2 regions of the Candidatus Marimicrobium litorale genome follow, and region 2 is predicted to be linked to the other one. Evidence: predicted binding sites of a transcription regulator. Region 2 holds the regulator's gene; the other holds the start of a gene.
What was found. Region 2 encodes LexA, which represses DNA repair genes until DNA is damaged. Its sites were predicted from a motif close to ACTGTNTNTANANACAGT; they were not measured.
Positions count from the first base shown of each region.

Region 1 (8,176 bases), 1.6 Mb from region 2:
GGTTGACCGTATCCGGTGCCTCACCCTCGATAAAATCATAGGATGGCATATCCCAGATCAAGTCGCCCTCGGGACCCGTTATCTGCAATGCTTCGGGTGCGGCTATCAGCCCGCGACGTGCATCCTCAAAGTCGCGCGGGTCCGCGAGATCCAGCGTCTGTGGAACTTTTGCGTTGGCCTCGATGGTGGTCGCAGTGGCGGGCATATTGCCCTGGCGGGTGAGTATGTTGTCGTCAGGCTCTTCGCCGCAGGCGGTCAGTAGTAGCAGGGGGACTAGTGACAGCCGTGCCATTCGCCAGTTGATTAGATTCGACATAATGATCTCCCTGCGGATTGTATTGCACCCCTTGAACTGGCGGGCACTGCCCAGCGAAACGTGCATGACACTAGCAGTTCATCGGCCCTTGCTCAAGGGATAAGCTGCTCAAGGGTGTTGCTCTGCGTGAGAACCTGTTCCTCCTACCTTTATTTCTACAGTCGGGCTCGATACTCTCATTGACAGGATGACAGGATGACAGGATGACAGGATGACAGGATGACAGGATGACAGGATGACAGGATGACAGGATGACAGGCTTGGCTTGTCGCCGGAGGAGAGCTTGCGGAGCCTGACACGGTAAAGCGGCGTGCTTCCGAGGGTTGGATTGTTTTGCAAATCTTCGCATACGCACATGCCGCATTGGCACGAGGAAGCGGTTGATGAAACTTACCCTGTTTGGCGCAACCGGCGACTTGGGAAACGAGTGTTTGTCGCAGGGCTTAATCGCAGGCCACGATATAACAGTACTGGTGAGGAATCCGGACAAGATATCCCCGGACATTGCCGAGCGAGTTACCGTGGTGCAAGGTGATGGCCTGGTCCGTGAGGATGTCAGCATAGCGCTGCCGGCCGAAACGGAGGCGGTGCTTTTTGCTGTCGGCATTGATGAAAAAACATCGCCTAAAAACCTGTGTACTGACGTGACGCAAAATATTTTATCGGTGATGCGAGAGCGAGGCATCAGTCGCCTGGTGTGGTGTGGCGGCGGCAGTAATTTCAGGCCAGAGGATGAGATAACGTTGGGCGCCCGCTTCGTGCGGTGGTATGCCAACAGATTTCTGAGCCATCGCCATACGGACAAGGAGCACCAGCTGCACTTGCTGGATAACAGCCTGGATATTGACTGGGTCGGCATACGTCCCCTGCAGATGAAAAAGGGGACGCGACGCGGCACTTACCGTATTGGCTTCCTGCGGTTCAGTGGGTTGTCCAGTATCTCGTTTGCCGACTGTGCTCACGCGATGCTGCAGATGCTCGATAACGATAAGTGGCTGCGCAAGGCGCCGATCATCCAGTATTAGTGAGGGACTCGTGACAGCAAACGATATGACAGTGTCTGTAAAGTTATCAGCGGTAGCTGAAGAATACTTCTTCGAGGAAGGGTGCTATATCACGGAGTTATCCAACTCTGATGATGATGCCGCAGTATCTATTGCACGCGCCAGGCTTGCTCCCGGCGAGGCGACACGTTGGCACATGCTGCGCGATACGGGAGAGCGCTATGTTTTGTTGCAAGGATGTGGCCTCGTGGAGGTGGGTGATATGCCGCCCCAGGAGGTGGTGCCCGGAGATGTTGTGCTCATTCCACCGCTGACTCGTCAACGCATCGCCAGTGTTGGTCAAACGGATTTGATATTCCTCGCGATTTGCTCGCCACCTTTTACGCCGGACGTGTATATTGATATCGAAGGTGAAAAGGACTCCGGCTGATGATTCATGGCTGGAGTAGAGGAGGAAAGTCCTGTGGCAGAAAAATTCGACGCACTGAATGGAAAGCATCGCGCGTTTATTGAGGCGCAGCATATTTACTTTGTCGGCACCGCCGGTGCCAGCGGTCACGTGAATGTCTCTCCCAAGGGAATGGACAGTTTACGCATTCTCGATGACACCCGGGTTGCCTGGCTCAATCTCACGGGTAGCGGCAACGAGTCCGCTGCCCATGTGCTCGAAAATGGTCGTATGACAGTGATGTTCTGCTCCTTCGACAAGCAGCCCCTGATACTGCGTCTCTATGGCCAGGCGATAGTGGTGCACCCTCGCCATGAACAGTGGTCGGCGTTGTTGTCGCGCTTTCCCGATTCGCCGGGGGCGCGCCAGATTTTTGTGGTCAATCTGTCGATGGTGCAGACTTCGTGCGGCTATGCGGTGCCGTTTTTTGAGCATGGTGGAGAGCGGCCCACGTTAAAAAAGTGGGCGATTAATCACGGTGAATCAGGTATTAAGGACTATTGGGAGCAGAATAATACGCACAGCCTGAACGGCGCCGATACCGGTATTTTCACCGATGTTACAGATCCTGCGGAGCCCTGAAGGTGAGGCCTCCCTGGGCCGCCTCCCCGGCGGGGTGCCTGTGATGAGGAGCGCTCGCGCCGTGGCCGACGGGCGTGAAAATATAGCCCCTGTTGCAGAAACTATGGGACACATTTGTTGAATAAACGCGTAAGGCTGGTGGGTATACTAGTGCTGGTATGCGTTGCTGCAGTGCTGCTTTTATTTACCTATGCCCTGAACCATCACACGGCCTTACCCGTTAATCCTGACTGGGCCGTGCCCGGTGAGCCGGATGTGTCCGCCGGTGCGGTGACTGTGAGGTACAGCGGCACGGCGACCCTCTTGTTCAGTGACGGCGAAACCGCATGGATGACCGATGGCTGGTTTTCTCGGCCCGCTCCCCTGCAATTAGTGCTCGGCAAGATAGAGCCCGACCTGTCGGCTATTGAGTGGGGTCTGGCGGCAAACGATGTCGACACACTGGCGGCGGTAGTCCCACTTCACTCTCATTACGATCACGCCATGGATGCACCGGAAGTGGCGCGTCGCACAGGCGCGGTATTAATGGGGTCTGACACGACCGCTTATATCGGTCGTGGCTGGGGCTTGCCCGAGTCGCAGATTCAGGTACTGGTCGATCGCGAGCCGTTTCACCTGGGGCGTTTTGAGATCACGCCTATCGAGTCCCGGCACTTTGCATTCCCGGACCCCATGGTGCGGGAGCGGGGGCTGGGCAGTCTGGGCCTTGACGCGCCACTGGTGCCGCCTGTTGCCGCGTTTGATTACCCCGTTGGGAAAGTATATCTATTGCACGTGAGTCATCCGGCGGGCAGCTGGCTGATTGTCGGTAGCGCGGGTTATGTGCCAGATGCTCTGCGCGGTCTGGAGGCGGAGACGGTGTTTCTCGGTGTGGGCGGACTGGGTTCGCAAAGCCCGGCCTACCGGGAGGGTTACTGGCGGGAAATAATAGAGACGGTCGCGGCCTCGCGGGTTGTGCCCATTCATTACGACAGTCTGACCGGCCCACTGCGGGGCCCTTTTCTTGGGCCGGTAACAGCAGTGGCATGGGTGTCTGGTGACGAAGAGGAGACACGAGCGTTCCTGTACGACAAGGCGGCAGCAAACCCCGAAATACAGTTCATGACGTTGCCTCGTTTTGAGCCTGTGTTGCTGTTTCCGTGACAGGCTAGGGCTAGGCGAAGACACCGTGGATATACCAGCGCCGCTCCAGGCGATCGCGAAACAGCCAGTACTGCTGTCCCGCCGCGTCAGCGGCGATGTAGTAGTCGCGGCTTACCGCCTGCCGCCACCAGTTATCCTCGATACGTTCCGGACCGTAGTGCAATGTGAGAACCCCGTTCCAGTAAAGGCTTTCGCCTTGCTGGCGCAGGGGCACTGGTTGAGGCATTAACCAGAAAGGTCTCTGGGCTGATCGATTACGCGGCCCAGGTCTGCTCCCTGTGAGTTCGTTGCCCACCTGTACAGAGAATTCCGGTAGGTGTTCGTCACGGCAGTCGACGGTTTCGATCGCTTGCAGGCCGAGACGGTTGCGCAGGCGATCCAGCAGGGCCGCCAGGGGCTCACGCTGGTTGCGGGGGCTGAACAGGTCAATACTTTCTTGCTGGCCAAGTTGCAAGTCCTGGCAGTCTAGGTTCAGACCTTCCACACCGTTTGTCAGTTGCAGTCGAGCGAAGTGGATACAGCTGAGTTGGTACCAGTTTTCCCAGTCGCTGTGACTGCTGGCGCTGCGCACGCGCAGATCGAGCAGTGTGTGGTCGACACCGACCAGTTGCCATGTAACTTCGCTGGTACGCAGCTGGGTATTGCGCAAGAAGTGGCACAGGGACTGCAACAGCTGTTGTACTGCGGGCAATAGTTCGTCGCAGGTCTTGACCTCATAGCCAAACCAGACGGCGTCCGTGAAACTTGCCGGGGGCGTGAAGCTCACCTGCAAGTCGTCCCGCTGCCCCAGCAGCTGTTGCAGGAAGTCGGTAAAAGCTTTGCCGCAGCGTCGACCCAGAGAGGCGGGTGGTAGAGCCAGCACATCGCCCAGTGTGTGCAGTCCGGCTCGGCGCAGGGAGTCGATTCCTTGCGTGACGGTTGCCAGGTGATCCAGTGGCAGGGGGGCGAGTCTTTCCTCCAGCGCTTGATCTATCGCCATGGCTGAATCCTTATCGGCGAAGGACAGCAGCCAGGCAGCTTTTGGCGTGGGAGCCAGTCCCTGGAGCATACTGAAGCCCTTGCTGCTGACCCCCCGGATGATTTCGGCGAGCAGGGGTTGCAAGCCCCGGAATAGGGTCAGGCATCCGCCGATTTCCAGTTGCAGACAGTGCTCCTGCCAGGTGCACAGGGTAGGTGTAATACCGTAGGCCCAACTGCATAACTGGTGCATGCAGCTCTGTTCAGTCTGTTCATCCCTTTCCAGCAGCCGCACTGGTTCATCCGCGGCCAGCGCCCTTACGGTGGCGCTGCCCATGCCCGGTTGAATACCCAGTGCCGAGGCGCAGTCGTTGGCGCAGATGACCCGCTGTGCGGCCAGCACTACGACTGGCTGTCGTTCATTGCGGTCCAGGCATTGCAGAGGCAGTTGGTCAAAGCGCAGGCATAGCCACAGGCTCACAAACGCAGTCGCAGATGCCTATCAGGAGAAGGCTCTGATGCAGTGGTGTCACAACGGCCGTCCAGCACGGTCTAGGCTCGGTACTCGGCAGCTCCGGCGGGCTGGCCTGCTCCCGGGTTTTGAGGCAGCTCCCACAACTGCGGTTGTTGTGGTGAGTCTTCTTCCGGGGGCAGTGTGACATCGATGACCCGTTGACCACCGCGCTGCTTGAGGATGCGCACCTTGCGGTACTCGCGCATCTGTAGACGCAGGCTGGCAGGAGTGTGGTGGCCTTGTATCTGGTTAGGGCGAAACAATACGGCCAGACTGTCGCTGTCGGCGGCAGCCAGTTGTAATCGCCGCAATTCGCTGTAGCGATATTCCTGCGCGCCCAGCCAGCTGAACACCGCGCTGCAGGTGGTACTGCGCAGGGCCTGTTCTGTGGCCCAGAGTAAATCCTCACGGCTGCGAGGGTGCACCATTAAGATTTGTCCTGTATCAATGCCTCGTGCCGCCAGCAGCGGGGCGTAGGGTATATAGGGCGGTGCAATGAATGTCTGCCAGCGGGCTTGTTCGCTCAGTTGCTCCATTGCCGGAAGGAATACGCCCATGGCGCCCATTCCGCAGCCATCGCTCAGTAGCTCTACCATGCCGTCTGTAGGCCAGCCCTGCTGCCGTAATTCGGCGTCCAGCGTTGAATAGCCGGTGGGCAGACCCTGCGCTCCGTGCAGATTACTGTTGGCGGAAGCGCCTCCGGCCCGGAAATAATCCTGCCGGCCGCGCCAGGTGTCGTTGCGCTTGATAACCTGTTCCAGCATCTCATTCACGGTGATTTACCTCCGGGGGATAGTTTGGCCAATATACTGTATATATATACAGTAGTACTGTATATCCAGAAATGCAAGCGCGGTGTGGTGGTATATGCGGGGGGTGTTGCCACGGGAGGCAGTGCCGCTCCCCTGGGCGCAGGCCGGTTGAATCAGGCGGCGGCGTTATGGCTCAGCGACGTGACAAGCTGCTCGAGATTGTCCCAGGCGTTGCCGCTGGCGTAGCCCTTGACGTTGCCGTCAACGAGGGCGGCCTGTTCCAGCAATAGCGACAGTGAGTCGCTGTTATGGCGCGAAAGGGCGGACTGCATTAGCGGCATGCGGCTTTTCCAGACGCGGCGGGTAGTGAGCGCCTGTTGCGGTTTTTGTCCCTTGTCGCAATCCCTTCTTGCCTCATACAGCGTGCGAATTTCACGGGTCAGTGCCCAGAGGGCGACCAGTGGCTCCGTACCTTCACCGCGCAGACCGTGCAGCATCCGCAAGCTGCCCGCTGCATCCCCTTTGAGCGCATTGTCGGTCATATCGAACAGGTTGTAGCGGGCGTTGTTGGAGACGGAATTGGTCACCGTGTTGACGGTGATGCGTGTATCGTCCGTCAATAGTTTCAGTTTTTCTATCTCCTGTACGGCGGCCAGCAGGTTGCCCTCCACCTGTTCGCAAAGTAGCTGCAGCGCCTCTCTGTCGATCTCCATATTCGCCGCGCGCACGCGTTGTTGCAGCCAGCGGGGCATCTCTGCAGATTTGACTGGCCAGATCTGAACAGTTGTCCCCGCCTTGTCCAGCGCCTTATACCATTTGCTGTTAACCGATTGCTTGTCGATCTTACCGGCAATTACCAGTAATACGTCATCGCCGCTGGCAAGTTCAAGATAGTCGCAGAGCGCCGCGCTTCCTTCCTTACCGGGTTTGCCGTTGGGAATACGTATTTCGGTGAGTTTACGTTCGGCAAAGAGCGACATGCTGGCAGCGCTGTTCAGTATGTCCGGCCACTTAAAGCCCGCGGCACTGCTGTCTATCACTTCACGCTCAGTACAGCCCGCCTCACGTGCTTTCTGCCTGACCATATCGCAGCATTCCTGCACCAGCAGCGGCTCGTCGCCACTGATCAGGTATACGGGTGACAGTTGTTGTTGTAGGTGGTTGGCGATTTTCTCTGGATAGAGACGCATTATCGTGGGGCAACGTCTGCCGTGGAGTCGGCAGCGGTGTTCCCAAGGTTGCTGGCGTAAAATCCGATGCGGCGTAAAATTTTATCCGCCAGTTCGTTGCGCATTTCAGATTGCAGCAAGCGGAGTTCGCCTTCCTTGCCGACCACGTTGCGGGGGTCGTTTTCCATCTGCCGAACTACGGTGACGGTGGTGGATGTCATGGCGATTTCACCCTCGGCGTCTACGACCCTGAACGCGACGCTCATCGTAAGTTCAAACTCGGATACCCGCGCGTCGGCGCCGATGGAAAGGTTGCTCTGCCTGAATTGTTCATTCCCCAGGTCGAGTCGATAGTTGGCGAAGCCTGCTTCTTGCCACTGCACCCCATTGATTGCAAACCGCGTGAACACCGCACGACTAAATTCGCTGTTGGGATTACTGCTGACCAGTTGCATGCTCTTCCACTCGTCGGGAACAGTGGGTCCGCCAATGCCACGCAGCTGGAAACCGCAAGCGGTTAACAGTGTCAGAACGCACAGCAGTAGGGCCGATCGAAACAGGTTATACCCCGAGTGACTCGAGAGGCGCTGTCGCATTTATTTTTTCCTCGGAAAAATACTGATCAACTTTCCCGGTACAACCTTTACAGCATAGTCGCCGAGTTCCTCGACAAAGCGGCTTACGTTGCCCTCTGCCAGAGCGGCCTCTTCTATAGCGGCATGGTCTGCATCAGCGGGAACTGACACTTTGCCGCGAACCTTCCCTTTTACCTGTACGACCATTTCGACGCTGTCACGGCTCAGTGCGTTTTCGTCTACGACCGGCCACTGTTGATCGAGGATATCGCCGCTCTCGCCCAGTGCCCGCCACAGTGCGTGGCAGATGTGTGGAACAATCGGACTCAGCATCAGAACAATGCCGCGCAGGGCTTCATCCATGATGGCGCGGTCATTGTCTTCGCTGCCCAGTCGGCCCAGCTCGTTGCACAATTCCATGACCGCTGCGATGGCGGTGTTAAATGTCTGTCGTCGCCCATAGTCATCACTCACCTTGGCGATAGTTTCATGCAGCTTTCGGCGTACGGCTTTCTGCTGATCACCCAGTTTAGCGACGTCCAGTGCCGGTGCCGCCCCGGCACCGATGTGTGCCGCCCCAAGTTTCCACAGGCGCTTGAGAAAACGGTTGGCGCCTTCCACTCCTGAGTCAGACCACTCGAGAGATTGCTCTGGAGGCGCCGCAAACATGCTGAACAAGCGCACAGTGTCGGCACCATAACGATCGATCAGGGATT
Region 1 covers NZ_SHNO01000001.1:2,214,374-2,222,549, reverse strand. The annotation lists gene EYC82_RS09890 (alkyl/aryl-sulfatase) at 1-316, opposite strand, end outside; gene EYC82_RS09885 (NAD(P)-dependent oxidoreductase) at 700-1,341, shown strand; gene EYC82_RS09880 (cupin domain-containing protein) at 1,352-1,750, shown strand; gene EYC82_RS09875 (pyridoxamine 5'-phosphate oxidase family protein) at 1,784-2,350, shown strand; gene EYC82_RS09870 (MBL fold metallo-hydrolase) at 2,468-3,493, shown strand; gene EYC82_RS09865 (Y-family DNA polymerase) at 3,504-4,931, opposite strand; gene imuA (translesion DNA synthesis-associated protein ImuA) at 5,003-5,728, opposite strand; gene holA (DNA polymerase III subunit delta) at 5,890-6,906, opposite strand; gene EYC82_RS09850 (LPS-assembly lipoprotein LptE) at 6,906-7,481, opposite strand; gene leuS (leucine--tRNA ligase) at 7,482-8,176, opposite strand, start outside.
Region 1: the regulator LexA is predicted to act here: its motif matches at 5,773-5,790, upstream of imuA (translesion DNA synthesis-associated protein ImuA).

Region 2 (8,176 bases):
ACGTCGTTAGCTGCCCCAGCGCAACCACTTGATGACTGGAAGGACAATGATAGATCACAGGCCGTGTACCCGGACGTCCTGCAAGAACCGGTTTACCCTTTCCGTCATGCGGTCACCCTGCGGCAGATCCGCCGTATGCGAAGCACGGAAATCAATTACATCGACCACCCAATGGTCGGGTTGGTCATCAAGGTCACGCCGTTGCCCGGCACGTCGCGGTAACGCAGCAAACTCACACCCCGCCTCAGGTTATGCTCGCCCCCGCAGGAAGCTTTGCAACAGTGATGCAACGACTTGCGCCTCGCGCTGTAAAATCTCGCGCATCGATGTGAGCGTAAGGGGCATATCACCGAGGCCCGCTGCCGCGTTAACCACCATACATACCGCTGCGTATGGAATATTCAACTCTCTTGCCAGTGCTGCCTCGGGCATCCCGGTCATGCCCACCACATCGCAACCATCACGCGCCATGCGCTGCACCTCCGCAGCCGACTCCAGCCGAGGACCCTGTGTTACGCCATGCACGCCACGAGGTTCGAGTCCAATACCCGCCGCAGCGGCAGCACCGAGCAGGTCATCACGCAATGCAGAGTCGTAGGGTTCAGTAAAGTCGATGTGTAACAGATGGCCGTCCTGCCCCTCGTCAAAGGTATGCTCTCTGCCCCAGGTGTAGTCGATCACCTGGTCAGGCAGCAACAGTCGGCCTGTTTTCATCGATGCAGAAATACCCCCAACTGCATTAATCGCCACAATGGCGTCGATATCAAACGATTGCAGCGCCCACAGGTTTGCCCGGTAATTGATGCTGTGCGGCGGAATCGCCGCGGGACTGCCATGCCGCTGTAGAAAATAGATTTTTGTCCCGTCCAGCAGGCCCTCCTGTATCGGTCGCGAAGGCGCTCCGTAGGGGGTATTCACCGGGTGCTCTGCTATCCGCTCAAAACCGTCAAGCTCTGCCACCCCGGTACCACCGATGATCGCGATCGACGGCATGTTAACTGGGCCCCCACACCGGTCGCCCGATCATGAGTGTGGCTGGAGAGCCGATTAGCAAGAGCGCTTGCTGTGCATTCGGACAAACCAGATGAAGTGGCTGCGCGACACCGTCAGCGAATAACTCAGATGGACTATTACAGTGTGTCAGACGTGTTATTTTTGGCAAAATGTTTCCTGTTGTTTAGACAATTTATTCATGTGCGAATCATGGGACCGCCCCCTTCGGATATATACATTCGAAATAGGATTTAAGTCAACTCTGCAAATTCAGTGCAAGCAGCTGATCTTGTTTGAAAAGAAATGATAGACAAGGAAAAAGCCTTGTTACGGGGCTGGGCATGACGGATCTGCCGCGCGGTGGACAGAACGCCGCAGCGTGATATGTTGAATGAACACGCATTGATACACCCCGAGGGGTATCCGAATGAAAATGCTGAGCCCTGTCCCCGGCACCTGGTACAAGGATTTACAAACAAACGAGTTGTTTGAAGTCATCGATTGGGACCCAGATCAGTTAACCATCGAGACTCAGTATCTCGACGGTGAAGTATCCGAATACGATCTGGATGCCTGGCGGGAAATGCGACTGGAGCAGGCAGAGGCACCTGAGGACTGGCGAGCCGCTTTCGAGTTGGATGATCACGACACACGCGACCCCGATGCACCGCTGCAACCCGAGGAGTGGTGTAGCCCGATCAACTCCATCGAGACCGACGTTATGTATGGCGTTGAAGACATCTGAACGAGCAGCCAGCGCCTTGAGGCGGAGAATTCGCTGTGTGCACCCTACCGACCCATGGAGATCCTCTGCGGACACAGGCTGACGCTGCGCCATCGGGCTTGCATCCCACCGCAAACTGTATATACTTACAATACTGTATAAATAAACAGAGCAGCGGCCATGGAAAAACTCACCCAGCGGCAACAGCAGGTTCTCGATCTCATTCGACAATACATTGACGATACCGGTTACCCGCCAACGCGAGCGAATATTGCAGAGCATCTTGGCTTCAAATCTGCCAATGCTGCCGAAGAACACCTCAAAGCACTGGCCCGCAAAGGGGCTATCGAGATGATTGCTGGGACGTCGCGAGGCATTCGTCTGCCCGCCTCATCGGGGCTTCCCATAATAGGCCGTGTTGCAGCGGGCAATCCTATCCTGGCCGAGGCGCATATCGAAGACTACTGTGCGTTGCCCGCCAGCTTCTTCAAACCCTCGGCAGACTATTTCCTGACGGTTCACGGTGACAGCATGATCGATGTCGGGATTTTCGACGGCGACCTGCTCGCTGTCCACAGCACCCCTGTCGCTGCCAATGGCGACATCGTCGTCGCTCGCATCGATGACGAAGTGACTGTAAAACGCCTTAAGAAGACGAACAAGCGGCATATCCTTCTCCTACTGCCGGAAAACGAGGATTACAGCCCGATCAAAGTAGATTTGAAGGCACAGGATTTCGCTATTGAAGGTTTGAGCGTGGGTGTTTTACGGCGGAATTAAATAGCGACCAAGCTGAAGCTACGCGGTGTCAGCGCTGTTCTGATGCAGCAAACTAGTGAAGTACTGGCGGCGCCTCTGCAGTCACTTCGACTCCATCAACCATTTCGGAGGCTTCAGCGGCAGCCTGCACGCCCGCCTGGATCATCGCTTTAGCGACCTCCAGCGTATTGTCCATCATATAGGCTTGGCTCTCCTGCGAGAAACAAATCCTCACCAGTGGATTATCTTCATCATCGCTGCGCTGCAGGACAAATTCACCGTCTCCGCAATCAACTATTTCCAATAGGGACGTAGCCACAAATGGCCTCCTGTGGTTGCTGTGTTTCCTATTCTAGCAGCATGTGCCGCGGCCAACCAACACTGTCCCGTATCCACTGGCCAGGACTTGAACCATGTCTCAATACTTCAGGTTTTTTTCTTCTTTCTGGCACTGCCGCTGCTCTTTTTACTGACTTCCTCTTCCCACTTCCCAGCGCGATACCAAGCCTTCCACCCTGTTGCCTTATCGCCTTTTTCCGTCATGACATACTGCTCCTTGGTCTTGCGACTGAAGCGTACCTGCGCCGGATTGCCGTCATCGTCCTCAACCGGCGCACTGAAAAGAAACGCGTACTTGGGGTCGATTTCGCTCTGGTGCGGCAACAGCTCTTTGACCAGCGGCGCCCGGGTCTCTCGATTTCTTGGAAACTGGCTCGCAGCAAGAAACAGGCCCGAAGCCCCGTCACGCAAGATGTAGTGATCCTCCACTTTGCGACATTCTAGCTCCGGCATGGGAACCGGGTCCATCTTGGGCGGAGCCGCCTCCCCGTTGCGCAATAATTTTCGCGTATTTTTGCAGCTTTCCGACATACAACCGAAATATTTGCCGAAGCGACCGTTCTTCAGCTGCATCTCGGTGCCACATTTGTCACAGTCCAGCGTGGGGCCTTCGTAACCCTTGATCTTGAATTTACCGGGCTCTATCTCGAAGCCAGAACAATCTGGATTATTGCCACACACATGCAATTTGCGGGTCTCGTCTATCAGATAGCTGTCCATGGCCGTGTTACACAGAGGGCATCGGTGTTTGCTGCGTAACAGGCGCGATTCAGCTTCATCATCCGCGTCCTCTTGCACCGCCTCATCACCAGACGTGAGGTTGAGCGTTGTTTTACAGCGCTCCTTAGGCGGCAGAGCATACCCTGAGCATCCCAAAAATACGCCTGTGCCCGCGGTTCGAATCTGCATCGGTCGCTGGCAGCTAGCACACGCAATATCCGTCATGGTGGGCTCATTGGGCTGCATTCCGTCCGGCTCGCCCTGTTCAGCCTGTCCTAACAGATCACTGAACTCGGCGTAAAAGTCATCTAGCAATTTGTGCCACTCAAGCGAACCCTGTGCCACCTCGTCGAGGTGCTCTTCCATTGAAGCGGTAAAACCGTAATCCAGCAGCTCGGAAAAACTACCCTGAAGACGCTGCGTCACAATATCGCCGATTTTCTCTGCGTAGAAACGCTTATTCTCCAGTCGGACATAACCACGATCCTGAATGGTCGAAATAATGGATGCATAGGTCGAGGGCCGGCCAATACCGCGCTTCTCCAGCTCGCTCACCAGCTTGGCTTCGCCGTATCTAGGCGTGGGCTTGGTGAAGTGCTGGGTGGGATCAAGCGCCTGTACGGTAAGCACTTGCCCCTCCGACAGATCCGGCAGAACAACATCTTCTTTACGACCCGCAGGCGGCTGGACGCGAGTAAACCCGTCAAAGCGAATAATACGGCCTTTCACATTGAGGAGGTAATCTCCCGAGCCGGCAGTAATCGTTGTCGATGTGTATTGCGCATCAGGCATCTGGCACGCGACAAACTGGCGCCAGATCAGCTCATACAGTCGCTCTGCATCGCGCTCCATGCCTTTCAGCGACGTCTGAAGCACGTTGACACTAGAGGGACGGATCGCCTCATGGGCCTCCTGTGCGTCGTCTTTTGAGGCATAGAGTCGCGGCTCGGCCGGGAGATAATCCGCGGAGAAATTTTTACCGATATAAGCCCGGCATGCCGCGACCGCATCCGCACTCAAATTGGTGGAGTCTGTGCGCATGTAGGTGATATAGCCTGCCTCATACAGTCGTTGGGCAAGAATCATGGTCTTCTTAACACTAAAGCCGAGGCGCGTGCTGGCGCCCTGCTGCAGCGTAGAGGTGATATAGGGCGCAGTCGGTCGTGAGCGTGTCGGCTTGTCCTCGCGCTTGACCACAGACATCGGCAGCGCCTCAAGCTCCGCTACGGCCGCTTGCGTCTCTGCTCCATTGTCAGGTCGAAATTCTTCTCCCTTGTGCTTGCGCACCTGGAACCGGACGGTCTCATCTTGCCCGGTAGCGATGTCCGCATGGATTTCCCAGAATTCCTCAGGCACAAAAGCGCGTATTTCCCGCTCACGTTCCACGATGAGCCGAACAGCAACAGACTGCACACGTCCCGCTGACAGTCCCCGCGCCACCTTGGACCACAATAGTGGCGAGACCATAAAACCGACGACACGATCGAGAAAACGGCGCGCCTGCTGTGCGCGCACACGGTCCATGTCGATTTCAGACGGATGCTTAAAGGCCTCGGTTATTGCCTTTTCCGTGATCTCATTGAAAACAACCCGCTGATAACGTGAGGTGTCACCGCCGATGGACTCCCTCAGATGCCAGGCAATCGCTTCACCCTCACGGTCAAGGTCTGTTGCGAGGAAGATAGCGTCAGATTTCGCCGCAAGTTTGGTCAGTTCGTTAACGACTTTTTCCTTGCCGGGTAATACCTGGTAATTCGCTTTCCACCCCTTGTCGGGATCTATCCCCATGCGACGAATCAGCTGTTGCCGCGCATTTTTCTTCTTGAATGCGGCCTTTTGCTTGGGAGCCATCTTGCGTGTGCGGGCCGCCTGCTCGGCGCGCTTCTTCGGATCAACCTGCTTGGTGTTGCTGCCAGACGTAGGCAAATCGCGAATATGACCAACACTGGATTTGACCACGAAATCGGGCCCCAGATACTTGTTGATAGTCTTGGCCTTGGCCGGCGACTCGACAATAACGAGTGATTTACCCATAAGTTCCCTGAAGTAAGACCGCTGCCACAACAACCAGTCGTTGGCCAGTCGGAAAAAAAAAGCATATATAAGGCGCAATTCGGCCGGGGTCAAGGAAAATGCGTTTTATTCCTCGACCAGCGTCACGCTCCACTGCTCCAAAAACGCGACGATTTGGTCGATTGCGTCCTCCCCTGCCGACTCCGTCCAGTAAATGCCACAGCTGAACTCATCGGCTCCGACAGCCAACACCTCAACCACCAGGTGATCGAGCGCGTCCGGGGCTGCACGTCGCGAACCCACTGACTGCCATCCCTGAGCAGAGGACAGCCATGCGCATGCATCAGAGGGTTTGCCTCTGGCGGGCCGCAACCGCTTACCGTAATAAATTACGGGGGCGGACGGGCGCGGTGCAAGGGCAGCGCCGGGAACGTCGCGAAACTCCACGAACAAGCCGCTGAGGGCTGCGTACTCTCTCAATCGCGCTGTTCTACGCTGGCTTTTGCTGGGCAGGAAATGTGACAGAGGTGCCAGAGCCAGCGCAACCACAAACAGGATAAGTAGGTAGGTCACAAAGAGAAGTCCTGATACATATCAATCACTCATAAAAATTTATAGACGCCGCATTGAATGCACGTGTCCGGGTCATATTCTATGCTATAAAGGAGTCGAACTCACAACCGGGGCGGAGTCCTGTCATGTCCAAGTACACCAAAATTCTGGTGGCGATTGATCTCAGTGAAGATTCCACTGTGGTCATGGAGCGCGCTCGCGCCATCGCTGATATCGAAGGCGCGGAGCTGCATTTGCTTCACGTTATCGAGCCGTTGAGTTTCGCATATGGCGGCGATATCCCTATGGACTTTTCCAGCATCCAGGAAGAAATCCAGCAGCAGGCGACACAACAGATGGAGAAACTCGTTGAACGCTACAGCATTGACTCGGGAAATCAACATATCTTGCTGGGGAAGCCGGAAGTGGAAATACACGCCAAAGCCGAAGAGCTCCAGTCCCAGCTCATCGTCGTAGGTAGCCACGGCCGCTATGGTCTTGCCCTGCTAATGGGTTCTACTGCCAACGGCGTGCTGCATGGCGCGAGCTGCGACGTCCTGGCAGTGAGAGTCGGAAAGTAATCAACAAGTACTCATCGCAAGCACTCACGGGGTAAATTTTCTCAACAGTGCTTTTTCGTCCGCAGGAAACCCTGCAGCGATACCGCTGCAAACGGCCAGCTCAGTTCATCGCCATCGGCATGACGCAATACCGGTATCGACAGGCCATAGCGCTCAAACAAGGCATCGGACTCGGCAATATCGACTACCTCCAGAGCGATCCCACCAACCGATGGCGACACCTCGGCGACGACGGCGGCCGCCAACTCGCACAAGTGGCAGCCACTGGTACTGAACAGTGTAAGACGTTGCATTACTCCTCACCGTGCTTTGCGCTATAGCCCGAGCTATGACACCATGTTTAGATTATCGCAGGGTGATTTGAGACCCTGTGTAACCTGACATTAAGATTGCTAGTCAGGTACAATAATATGAACTAGCTATCGCGACCACCCCTCGATACTGAACACCATTGAGCGTGCGCTCGGAGTAAATTAGTGGCTCTATTCTCCCAACCGACCGCCAGAGCACTGGCCATACTGGATTTGCTGATGGCCAATCCACAGCAGGCCTTTGGATTGACCGAGATGACGAGGCGGCTCAATCTTAACAAGGCCACCTGTCATGCTATCCTCACCACCATGGCCAATTACGGGTTTCTGGTCCAGCACCCAAAAACCAAGGCCTATCGCCTTGGACCCTCTATTATCGCTGCCGGAAACGCAGCCTTCGCACAGTTCCCGGTTCTTGAATACGCTCGCCCCGAGCTGGAAGCGCTGCAAAATGACCTCGATATCGGATTCGCAGTCACCGGTCGATCCAAGTTGCATCAGGTCTTGCTGGCCCTGTATGGCCACGCCACACCACTCATAGATTCCTTCCAGCTGGGATTGCGCCTACCCAATACCGCACCGGTTGCAGCCTGTTTCACCGCTTTCTCAGACGCCAAGTATCTTGAAGCCTGGCTCACCCGCGCCCATGAATCACGAGGCGATTTTGATGAAAAGCTGGACAAGAAACTGCGAGTGTCGCTGATTGCCATCCGCGCGAGGGGGTACGAAGTAAGCCTGAAAACCCACGCTGAGGCAGCATTGCGGGAGGAACTTGGAAGAATCCATAATTCCTGGAGTCTGACTGAGCTCGAGGATGCGGCCAATCGTTATCAACACGACCTCTGCGATGAGCACTTTCATCTGGATCGGGTGGACCCGAAGGGTCGCTATAACGTGAGCACAATCACGGTGCCCGTGTTCCTGAATAACAAGCTTCCCGTGATGTGCTTTGTCGCGGGGTCCTTCGACAAGCCCATCAGCGGCAATCAGGTAGAGGAAATTGCCGCGCGCATCAAGGCCTCCGCAGACCGTATTACGACCCTGGCCAGTGGCCATGAAGATATCAGCTAGCGTCAGCATCACATGCGCCTATAGAACTCGACGTGCCCGATTCACAGGACTATCAGAATAGGAAAGCCAGCTTCGAGCGCATGCTGACCGTGTACGGCCGGAAACCTGTACTG
Region 2 covers NZ_SHNO01000001.1:662,562-670,737, reverse strand. The annotation lists gene EYC82_RS03085 (CsiV family protein) at 1-222, shown strand, start outside; gene EYC82_RS03080 (S-methyl-5'-thioinosine phosphorylase) at 250-993, opposite strand; gene EYC82_RS03075 (DUF6763 family protein) at 1,421-1,738, shown strand; gene lexA (transcriptional repressor LexA) at 1,898-2,497, shown strand; gene EYC82_RS03065 (hypothetical protein) at 2,550-2,795, opposite strand; gene topA (type I DNA topoisomerase) at 2,903-5,569, opposite strand; gene EYC82_RS03055 (hypothetical protein) at 5,675-6,121, opposite strand; gene EYC82_RS03050 (universal stress protein) at 6,247-6,681, shown strand; gene EYC82_RS03045 (glutaredoxin family protein) at 6,723-6,974, opposite strand; gene EYC82_RS03040 (IclR family transcriptional regulator) at 7,158-8,063, shown strand; gene EYC82_RS03035 (TrmH family RNA methyltransferase) at 8,096-8,176, shown strand, end outside.